3 regions of the Streptomyces sp. NBC_01635 genome follow, and region 2 is predicted to be linked to each of the others. Evidence: riboswitches for the same ligand, from Rfam matches in the RefSeq annotation. Region 2 holds a riboswitch; each other region holds the start of a gene.
The links. A riboswitch is a leader RNA that binds a small molecule or an ion and turns the genes downstream of it on or off. The one in region 2 is predicted to bind thiamine pyrophosphate.
Positions count from the first base shown of each region.

Region 1: another riboswitch for thiamine pyrophosphate. It lies ahead of thiC (phosphomethylpyrimidine synthase ThiC); the one in region 2 lies ahead of thiO (glycine oxidase ThiO).
Region 3: another riboswitch for thiamine pyrophosphate. It lies ahead of OHB56_RS30175 (thiamine ABC transporter substrate binding subunit); the one in region 2 lies ahead of thiO (glycine oxidase ThiO).

Region 1 covers NZ_CP109277.1:4,634,194-4,637,463, reverse strand. The annotation lists gene OHB56_RS21590 (VWA domain-containing protein) at 1-198, opposite strand, end outside; gene thiC (phosphomethylpyrimidine synthase ThiC) at 287-2,101, opposite strand; TPP riboswitch at 2,094-2,282, opposite strand; gene OHB56_RS21580 (YibE/F family protein) at 2,956-3,270, shown strand, end outside.
Region 2 covers NZ_CP109277.1:2,468,157-2,471,426, reverse strand. The annotation lists gene OHB56_RS11700 (thiazole synthase) at 1-172, opposite strand, end outside; gene thiS (sulfur carrier protein ThiS) at 175-411, opposite strand; gene thiO (glycine oxidase ThiO) at 408-1,604, opposite strand; TPP riboswitch at 1,602-1,713, opposite strand; gene OHB56_RS11685 (hypothetical protein) at 1,774-2,139, shown strand; gene OHB56_RS11680 (FAD-dependent oxidoreductase) at 2,157-3,270, shown strand, end outside.
Region 3 covers NZ_CP109277.1:6,474,294-6,477,563, forward strand. The annotation lists gene rlmN (23S rRNA (adenine(2503)-C(2))-methyltransferase RlmN) at 39-1,145, shown strand; TPP riboswitch at 1,195-1,300, shown strand; gene OHB56_RS30175 (thiamine ABC transporter substrate binding subunit) at 1,386-2,468, shown strand; gene OHB56_RS30180 (ABC transporter permease) at 2,444-3,270, shown strand, end outside.

The DNA.
Region 1 (3,270 bases), 2.2 Mb from region 2:
CACAGCGCCGGAGGTGTGCCGCGGCTGGTTGTAGAAGACGAAGTCTCCGTCGTCCCGCACCCGCCCGCTCTCCGTGAGCAGCAGAGCCGACCCGTCGATGTCGGGCACACCGGCCCCGGCGGTCCAGGCGAGCTCGGCGCGCACCACCCGTGCGTCGACGGGAAGGTTGGACCCCTTGCTCATTGATCTCGCTGTCATGGCATCCAGTCTGCCGACCCGCTTCCCGGGAGAGGAGAGGGCGGGCCCGAACGGCCCGCCCCTTTGTCCCTTCGGTCCGCTTGTTCGTTCAGTCCGTCAACGGCAGGTACACGCGGTTGCCCGCCTCGGCGAACTCCTTCGACTTCCGCAGCATCCCTTCAGCGATCTCCTCGGCCGACGCACCCTCCGCCGAGGTCCCGCCGAACCGCTCCGTGATGCTCCGGCTGATCTTCATGGAGCAGAACTTCGGCCCGCACATCGAGCAGAAGTGCGCCGTCTTCGCGGGCTCCGCCGGAAGCGTCTCGTCGTGGAACTCCCGCGCCGTGTCCGGATCGAGAGCCAGGTTGAACTGGTCCTCCCACCGGAACTCGAAACGCGCGTCGGACAGGGCGTCGTCCCACTCCTGCGCCCCCGGGTGCCCCTTGGCGATGTCGGCGGCATGGGCGGCGATCTTGTAGGTGATGACACCGGTCTTGACGTCGTCGCGGTCCGGCAGGCCCAAGTGCTCTTTGGGCGTGACATAGCAGAGCATGGCCGTACCCCACCAGGCGATCATCGCCGCACCGATACCGGAGGTGATGTGGTCGTACGCGGGCGCGACGTCCGTCGTCAGCGGACCGAGCGTGTAGAACGGGGCTTCATCGCAGATCTCCTGCTGAAGCTCGATGTTCTCCTTGATCTTGTGCATCGGGACGTGCCCCGGGCCCTCGATCATGGTCTGCACATTCAAACGCCTGGCGATCCGGTTGAGCTCCCCGAGCGTGCGCAACTCCGCGAACTGCGCCTCGTCGTTGGCGTCGGCGATCGAGCCCGGCCGGAGACCGTCACCGAGCGAGTACGTGACGTCGTACGCCGCGAGGATCTCGCAGAGCTCCTCGAAGTTCTCGTACAGGAACGACTCCTTGTGGTGCGCCAGGCACCACGCCGCCATGATCGAGCCGCCGCGCGAGACGATGCCCGTCTTGCGGTGGGCGGTGAGCGGCACGTACGCCAGCCGTACGCCCGCGTGGACCGTCATGTAGTCCACGCCCTGTTCGGCCTGCTCGACGACGGTGTCCTTGTAGATCTCCCAGGTCAGCTCCTCGGCCCTGCCGTCGACCTTCTCCAGCGCCTGGTAGAGCGGCACGGTGCCGATGGGGACGGGGGAGTTGCGCAGCACCCACTCCCGGGTGGTGTGGATGTTGCGACCGGTGGACAGATCCATGACCGTGTCGGCGCCCCAGCGGGTCGCCCAGGTCATCTTCTCCACCTCCTCCTCGATGGAAGAGGTCACCGCGGAGTTGCCGATGTTGGCGTTGACCTTCACCAGGAACCGCTTGCCGATGATCATCGGCTCGGTCTCCGGGTGATTGACGTTGGCGGGCAGCACCGCGCGGCCTGCCGCGATCTCCTCACGCACGATCTCCGGCGATACGTTCTCCCGGATGGCCACGTACTCCATCTCGGGCGTGATCTCACCTCGGCGTGCGTACGCCAGTTGCGTGACCGTCCCGCCCGCGCGGCCCCGACGCGGCTGACGGGGTCGGCCCGGGAACACCGCGTCGAGATTGCGCAGCCCACCGCGCGGCGAGGTGTGCCTGATCCCATCGTCCTCGGGACGGACCGGACGACCCGCGTACTCCTCCGTGTTACCGCGCTCGATGATCCAGTTCTCCCGCACCGGCGCCAGCCCTCTGCGCACATCGGTGTTGACCAGGGGGTCGGTGTACGGGCCCGACGTGTCGTACAGCGTGACCGACTGCCCGTTGGTGAGGTGCACCTGACGGACCGGCACCCGCAGGTCGGGGCGTGTGCCCTCGATGTACGCCTTGTGCCAGCCGATGGACTTCCCGGCCTCCTCCCCCGCCGACGCTTCCGTCGGATTCTGGGTGGAGGCAGGCGTGCGTTCGTCCTTGTTGGTCATGAGACCTACTCCCTACGCCGGCATTACCCGGTAACAGGTTCAGCGGTCGGCGCAGCGGTTTCCGTCTGCCGATGTTCCGTGTGAAACATCACTCGGACAAGTGGTGTTTCATGTGAAACATCGCTGGGACGGAGGTCAGCGCCCTCTCAGCCCGGTGCTCCGAGCTCCCGCGTGTACAAAAAGGTGCCTCCACGCTAGCGGGAATCCTGGCGCGGTGACCAGAGGGCCTTCGTTGTTCTTGCGATGATCAGGCGGTGACCTCGACGCAGCCTCCCCCCTACCCGCAGCCCGAACCATCCCGTGGCTCCGGCGCCCGAAGCGGCGGCGGCCGTGGCAGAGGCCCCGCAGCCGGCACCGGCTTGGGCCATGGGGACGTTCAGGGAGACGGCCCCGGCTCCGAAGACTGGTTCGGGCATGGACACGGCCCCGGCGAGGCGCCAGCGACACAGAACCACCTGCCCGGTCCTGGAGGGCCTGGCCCCAGAGGCCCCAGAAGCCCCGGCGGGCCCGTCGGCCCAGGGCCCGTAGACCCGGTTTTCGGACCTCCCGGTCAGGCTCCCGGACCCGGCGCGGGCCGGCCGGGCCAGGGCTACGGGCAGGGACAAGGAGAGCAAGGGCAGGGTCGAGTCCGCGGCCAGGACCGGGGCCCGGGTCATGACCACAGTCCGGACCCCGGTGCCGGCGGCCGCGGACGTGGCCCGAACTCCGGCGGAGGTCCGCACTCGGGCGGCGGGCACGACGGTCCGCCTCCGGGGAACGGCGGGCACGGGCATGGTCCGGGCGACAGCGGTGGGCACGGCCACGCGCACGGGCACAGTCACAGCCACGGCCCGGCCGCTCCCGTATCGAAGCACTTGCGCAAGGTCATCGCGGCGGTCCTCATCCCGTTCGGCGCGGCGGTGCTGATCGGCCTCGCGGTGCTGTGGCCGGGTGGCACACCCGACCACGAGCGGACCGGCGTCGGTTTCGACCGGCAGACGCAGCAGGCCACGGTCACCAAGGTGGTCGAGCTGAGCTGTTCGTCCGTCAACGCATCCGGGGGCGTCCCGACCGGCGACACCTCCACGGCCGAGGGGTCCTCCGCGCAGCAGCAGGCGGACGGCACGTGCAAGAAAGCGACGATCCGGGTCGACACCGGTGACGATGCGGGCCGCACCTTCACCGAGATC
Region 2 (3,270 bases):
GGACCGAGCCGTGCACCGAGGGGTTCACCCGCCGCATCGCGACGGTCGTCAGCTCCGTACCGGACGCCACCAGCGCCCGCTCCAGCACGTCGAGGCTGGGCGCCCCGCCGGTTCCCATGATCAGCCGGGACGTGAAGGACGTACCGCCGAGAACGAACGGATCGTCGGCCATGGTCAGCCTCCTTGGACGGCGGTCAGGACTTCCACCCGGTCCCCCTCGGAGAGGGACGTGAGCGGCCACTGAGCGCGCGGGACGACGGTTTCGTTGAGGGCGGCGGCCACCCCGGAGGGAGCCGAGGACAGGCCGGCGACCAGCGCGTCGAGCGCCGTACCGGAAGCCACCTCGCGCGGCTCCCCGTTGACGGAGACGGTGACGGTGGGGCCGGTCGTGACATGCGCCGGATCGTTCATGCGGACTGCTCCGTGAGTGCGGCGGCGGTGAACCGCCGGGGTGTGAAGGGACGGGCCTCGGAGGGGAGTTCACCGGTGGTCAGGACCTCGGCCAGGACGTCGCCCGTGACCGGCGTGAGCAGCACGCCGTTGCGGTGGTGCCCGGTCGCGAGGACCAGCCCCGCCAGCGCGGACGGGCCGAGCAGCGGCGCGTTGTCGGGGGAGCCGGGGCGCAGCCCGGCCCGGGTCTCGGTGAGCGGCAGTTCGGTGATCCCGGGGACGAGTTCGTGGGCGTCGCGCAGCAGTTCGTACACCCCGCCCGCGGTGACGGTCGTGTCCCAGCCCTGTTCCTCGCTGGTCGCCCCGATCACCAGCTCCCCGTTCTCGCGCGGCACCAGGTACACATGGCTGCCGCGCACCACCGCGCGTACCGTCCGGCTCAGGAACGGACCGAACCGGTCCGGCATCGCGAGCCGGACCACCTGCCCCTTCACCGGACGTACCGGAGGCAGCACCTCCGCCGGGATCCCCGCGAGCCGCCCGCTGAGGCTGCCCCCGGCGAGCACCACCTGCCCGGCGTCCAGCGCGGTGCCGTCGGCGGTGACCACGCCCGTGGCCCGCTCCCCGGCGACGGTGAGCCGCTCGGCCCACGCCCGGTGCAGTACCACTCCCGCCCGCTCGCAGGCGGTCACCAGCGCGGCCGCCAGACGCCGGGGGTCGATCTGGTGGTCGCCGTCCACCCGCAGCCCGCCGCGCACACCCGGTGCGAGCATCGGCTCCAGACGCCGGCACTCGCGCCCGGACAGCCACTGCGCGTCGAGCCCCGACTGCTGCTGCAGGACGTGCAGTTCGCGCAGATGGGCGCGGTCGTCGGCGTCCAGCGCGACCGCGAGCGTGCCGCAGCGGCGGTAGCCGAGGTCATGGCCGGTGGCCTCGGTGAGCTCGGCCGCGAAATCGGGGTAGCGGCGCGCGGAGGCGAGGTTCAGACCGAGCAGGGTCTGCTCGCCGTAGTGCAGTTCCGTGACGGCGGCCAGCATCCCTGCGGCCACCCGGGCGGCGCCGGAGCCCGGCTCGGGGTCCAGCACGGTCGTGGCCAGTCCGCGCTGCGCGGCCCGCCAGGCCGTGACCAGGCCGATGATCCCGCCCCCGACGACGAGGACGTCCGGAGAGCGTCCCGGAGCGTGCGGGGTGCCTGAGGTGCGTGTGGGCGACATGGGCGTCCAGCCCCTCCCTTCGCCGGCATGACCCGGATCAGGTTCATACGGTCGGAGGCCGCCAGCCTCCCTCTCAGCCCGGTGCGTCCGGACTCCCGCGAGTGCTTTACCGTGGCCAAGCCTAGCCCCGGAACAACGCCGGAACAACGAACGTGCAAGGAGCTCTCGCATGGCTGGTTCGCTCGACGGCCTGGTTCTCTCCCCGGTCGCCGACCAGGCGCCGGGCCAGGTCGGCACCAGCACCCGGTTCGTCTACCACGAGCAAGGCGGCCGGATCTGGGCCGAGTACGCGGGCGGTGACATCGTCCGCGGCCACCTGGTGGGCACCCGGGAGGGGGACCGGCTGGACTTCCGGTACGTGCAGCTCAAGCACGACGGCACCACCTCCTGCGGACACTGCGAGTCCACGGTCGTGGAACTGCCCGACGGGCGGGTGCGGCTGGAGGAGACCTGGGAGTGGGAGTCGCAGCCGGGCAGCGGCACCAGCGTGGTCGAACAGCTCACGGCTCCCGAGGACCGGCCGGCCACCGGGTAGGTGTCTATGGTGATCAGGTGAGCGAGCAGACGCAGGAACGGGGACCGTCCGGGCCGCGGCGCGTGGTGGTGACGGGGGCCGGGATGGCCGGCGTGCAGACCGCCGTCGCCCTCCGGGAGCAGGGCTTCACCGGCACCGTGACACTGATCGGCGCCGAACCCCACCAGCCGTACGACCGACCACCCCTGTCCAAGGCGGTGCTGCTCGGCACGGCGGAGAACTCCGCCTTCGACGTCGACTTCGAGGCGCTCGGCATCGAACTGCGGCTCGGCTGCGAGGTGTTCGGACTGCGCCCCGCCGACCACGAGCTGGACACGGAGGCCGGGCCGGTCCCCTACGACGTCCTGGTCGTCGCCACCGGCGCCGAACCGGTCCGGCTGCCGGGCGCGGAGGGGGTTCCGGGCGTCCATCTGCTGCGCACCCTGGACGACGTCGAACGGCTGCGGCCGGTGCTCGCACGCCGGCAGGACGTCGTGGTCGTCGGTGCCGGGTGGATCGGCGCGGAGTTCGCCACGGCGGCGCGCGAGGCGGGCTGCGCGGTCACCGTCGTGGAGGCCGCCGGCCGGCCGCTGGCCGAGGCGCTGCCCGCCGAGGCGGCCGCCCCGATGACCGCCTGGTACGACGACGCGGGAGTGGTGCTGCGGACGCACGCGCGCGTGGAGCGCGTCGAGCCCGGCGCGGTGGTGCTCGACGACGGCTCGCGGCTGCCCGCGGGCGCCGTCGTCGTCGGTATCGGCGCCCGCCCCGCCACCGCCTGGCTGGCCGGCTCGGGGATCGAGCTCGGCGAGCACGGCGAGGTGGTCGCCGACGCCCGCCTGACGACCTCCGTGCCGGACGTGTACGCGGTGGGCGACTGCGCGTCCTTCCCCTCGAAGCGGTACGGCGAACGCCTGCTGGTGCACCACTGGGACAACGCCCTCCAGGGCCCGCGCACGGTCGCGGCGAACATCATCGGGACGGCCACCGGCGCGCCCCCGGCGGTGTACGACCCGGTGCCGTACTTCTGGTCCGAGCAGTTCGGACGCTTCGTCCAGTACGCCGGGCACCACGCGGACGCCGACCGGACGGTGTGGCGCGGGGAGGCCGACGGACCGGCGTGGACGGTCTGCTGGCTCCGTGCGTCCCGGCTGG
Region 3 (3,270 bases), 4.0 Mb from region 2:
GCAGGTCACCCGATTGGATCTGCCACACTGGTACAGCCATGCCTAAGCCCGGAGAACTGACCTTTGTCGCGCCGCGCGGATCCAAGAAGCCGCCGCGGCACCTTGCCGACCTCACGCCCGCCGAGCGCAAGGAGGCGGTCGCAGCGGCCGGTGAGAAGCCGTTTCGGGCCAAGCAGCTCTCGCAGCACTACTTCTCGCGGTACGCGCACGATCCGGAGCAGTGGACCGACATCCCCGCCGGGTCCCGGGCCAAGCTGCGGGAGGCGCTGCTTCCCGAGCTGATGACGGTCGTCCGGCATCTGTCCACCGACCAGGGCACCACCCGCAAGACGCTGTGGAAGATGTTCGACGGGACCCTCGTCGAGTCGGTGCTCATGCGGTATCCGGACCGGGTGACGATGTGCATCAGCTCGCAGGCGGGCTGCGGCATGAACTGCCCGTTCTGTGCGACCGGGCAGGCCGGTCTCGACCGGAACCTGTCCACCGCGGAGATCGTGCACCAGATCGTGGACGGGATGCGGTCGCTGCGGGACGGGGAGGTTCCCGGCGGGCCGGCGCGGCTGAGCAACATCGTCTTCATGGGGATGGGCGAGCCGCTCGCCAACTACAACCGGGTCGTGGGCGCCATCCGCCGCCTGACCGACCCCGAGCCGGACGGTCTCGGGCTGTCCCAGCGCGGGATCACCGTGTCGACGGTCGGGCTCGTGCCGGCCATCAACCGGTTCTCCGACGAGGGCTTCAAATGCCGCCTCGCCATCTCCCTGCACGCGCCCGACGACGAACTGCGCGACACCCTCGTCCCGGTGAACACGCGGTGGAAGGTGCGCGAGGTCCTGGACTCCGGGTTCGAGTACGCGGCCAGGTCCGGGCGGCGGCTGTCCATCGAGTACGCGCTGATCCGGGACATCAACGACCAGGCGTGGCGCGGTGACCGGCTCGGGCGGCTGCTCAAGGGCAGGCCCGTGCACGTCAACCTCATCCCGCTCAACCCGACGCCCGGCTCCAAGTGGACCGCCTCGCGGCCCGAGGACGAGAAGGCGTTCGTGGACGCGATCGCCGCGCACGGTGTGCCGGTGACGGTCCGGGACACCCGTGGACAGGAGATCGACGGGGCCTGCGGGCAGCTCGCCGCGAGCGAGAGGTAGCCTGGCCGGGCACAAGGACAACAACTGCATACCGGGTAACCACACGTTCATTTTCCGACAGGGGAGCGCCACAGCGCTGAGAGTGCGGCATCGGCCGCAGACCCTCCGAACCTCGCCCAGGTCATTCTGGGTAGGGAGATCGGTCATCACTCGAGCTGTTACGCCCTGCCCGGGACACCTGTGAGGGGTCCCGGGCAGGGCCGCGTCTCTTCCTGGTCACCCCCAGGAGGAAAAAAACCGGTGAACATCACCAAGAAGGTCACGATCCTGGCCGTCGGGCTGGGCCTGGTCACGCTGTCCGCCTGCGGTTCGTCCGACGGCGGAAGCGAGGGCGACGGCGGGTCGAAGACCGTGACTCTCGTCAGCCACAACTCGTGGGCCGCGTCCAAGGACGTCCTCGCCGCCTTCGAGAAGGAGTCCGGCTACAAGCTCAAGGTCCTGGAGGACGGCGACGCCGGGTCGGCTGTCAACAAGGCGATCCTGACCAAGGACAACCCCCAGGGCGACGTCTTCTTCGGCGTGGACAACACCCTGCTGTCCCGCGCCCTCGACAACGGGCTGTTCCAGCCGTACGAGGCGAAGGGCTCCTCCCTCGTCCTTCCCGAGTTCCGGGTCGACGAGGCCGGCCACCGGGTCACGCCCGTCGACACCGGTGACGTCTGTGTCAACTACGACAAGGCCTGGTTCGAGGAGCACGACCTGACTCCGCCGCGGACCTTCGACGACCTGGTCGAGCCCGAGTACAAGGATCTCCTCGTCACGGAGAACGCCTCCACCTCCTCGCCCGGCCTCGGCTTCCTCCTCGGCACCGCCGCGAAGTACGGCGACGAGGGCTGGCAGGACTACTGGAAGAAGCTCAAGGCCAACGGTGTGAAGGTGGTCGACGGCTGGGAGCAGGCCTACAACGAGGAGTTCTCCGGCTCGGCCGGCGGCAAGCAGGCCAAGGGCGACCGGCCGCTGGTGGTGTCCTACGCCTCCTCGCCGCCCGCCGAGGTGATCTACGCCGACCCGAAGCCGAAGACCGCGCCCACCGGCGTCGCCGAGGGCACCTGCTTCCGCCAGGTGGAGTACGCGGGACTGCTCAGCAACGCGCGGAACCCCGAGGGCGGCAAGGCGCTGCTCGACTTCCTGATCAGCAAGCGGTTCCAGGACGACATGCCGCTCAACATGTTCGTCTACCCGGTGCGGGAGGCCGCCCAGGTGCCCGAGGAGTTCACGAAGTTCGGACCGCGGGCCGAGGACCCCGAGACCATGGACCCGGCGAGGATCGCCGACCACCGCGACCAGTGGGTCAAGTCGTGGACCTCGCTCGTACTGAAGTGAGCCGAGCCGCGGCGAGGCGGCGCGAGGCCGCGGCGCGGCTCGGCCTGATGGCCGTGCCCGTCGCGTTCTTCGCCGCCTTCTTCGCCTACCCCGTCACCGCGATCGTCGCACGAGGCCTGAAGGCCGACGGGGTCTGGCAGTTCGATCGGATCGGGGAGGTGCTGGCGCAGTCCGACATCCGGCAGGTGCTGTGGTTCACCACCTGGCAGGCACTGGTCTCCACCGCTCTCACCCTCCTGATCGCCCTGCCCGGCGCCTACGTCTTCGCCCGCTTCGACTTCCCCGGCAAACAGCTGCTGCGAGCCGTGGTCACCGTCCCGTTCGTGCTGCCGACGGTCGTCGTCGGTACGGCGTTCATGGCGCTCGTGGGGCGCGGCGGGCTCCTCGACGAGCTGTGGGGGCTGCGGCTGGACACCACCGTGTGGGCGATCCTGCTGGCGCACGTCTTCTTCAACTACGCCGTCGTCGTACGGACCGTCGGCGGACTGTGGGGACAGCTCGACCCGCGGCAGGAGGAGGCCGCGCGGATGCTCGGCGCCTCCCGGTTCACGGCCTGGCGGACCGTCACGCTGCCCGCGCTGGCGCCCGCCGTGGCCGCCGCCGCGCTGATGGTCTTCCTGTTCACCTTCACCTCGTTCGGTGTGGTGCAGATCCTCGGCGGGCCCACCTTCGCCACCCTGGAAGTGGAGATCTACCGGCAGACGTCGGAGATCTTCGACCTGTCCACCGCCGCCGTCCTGACGATGATCCAGTTCGTCGCGGTGGGCGCGATCCTCGCCCTGCACGCCTGGACCGTGCGGCG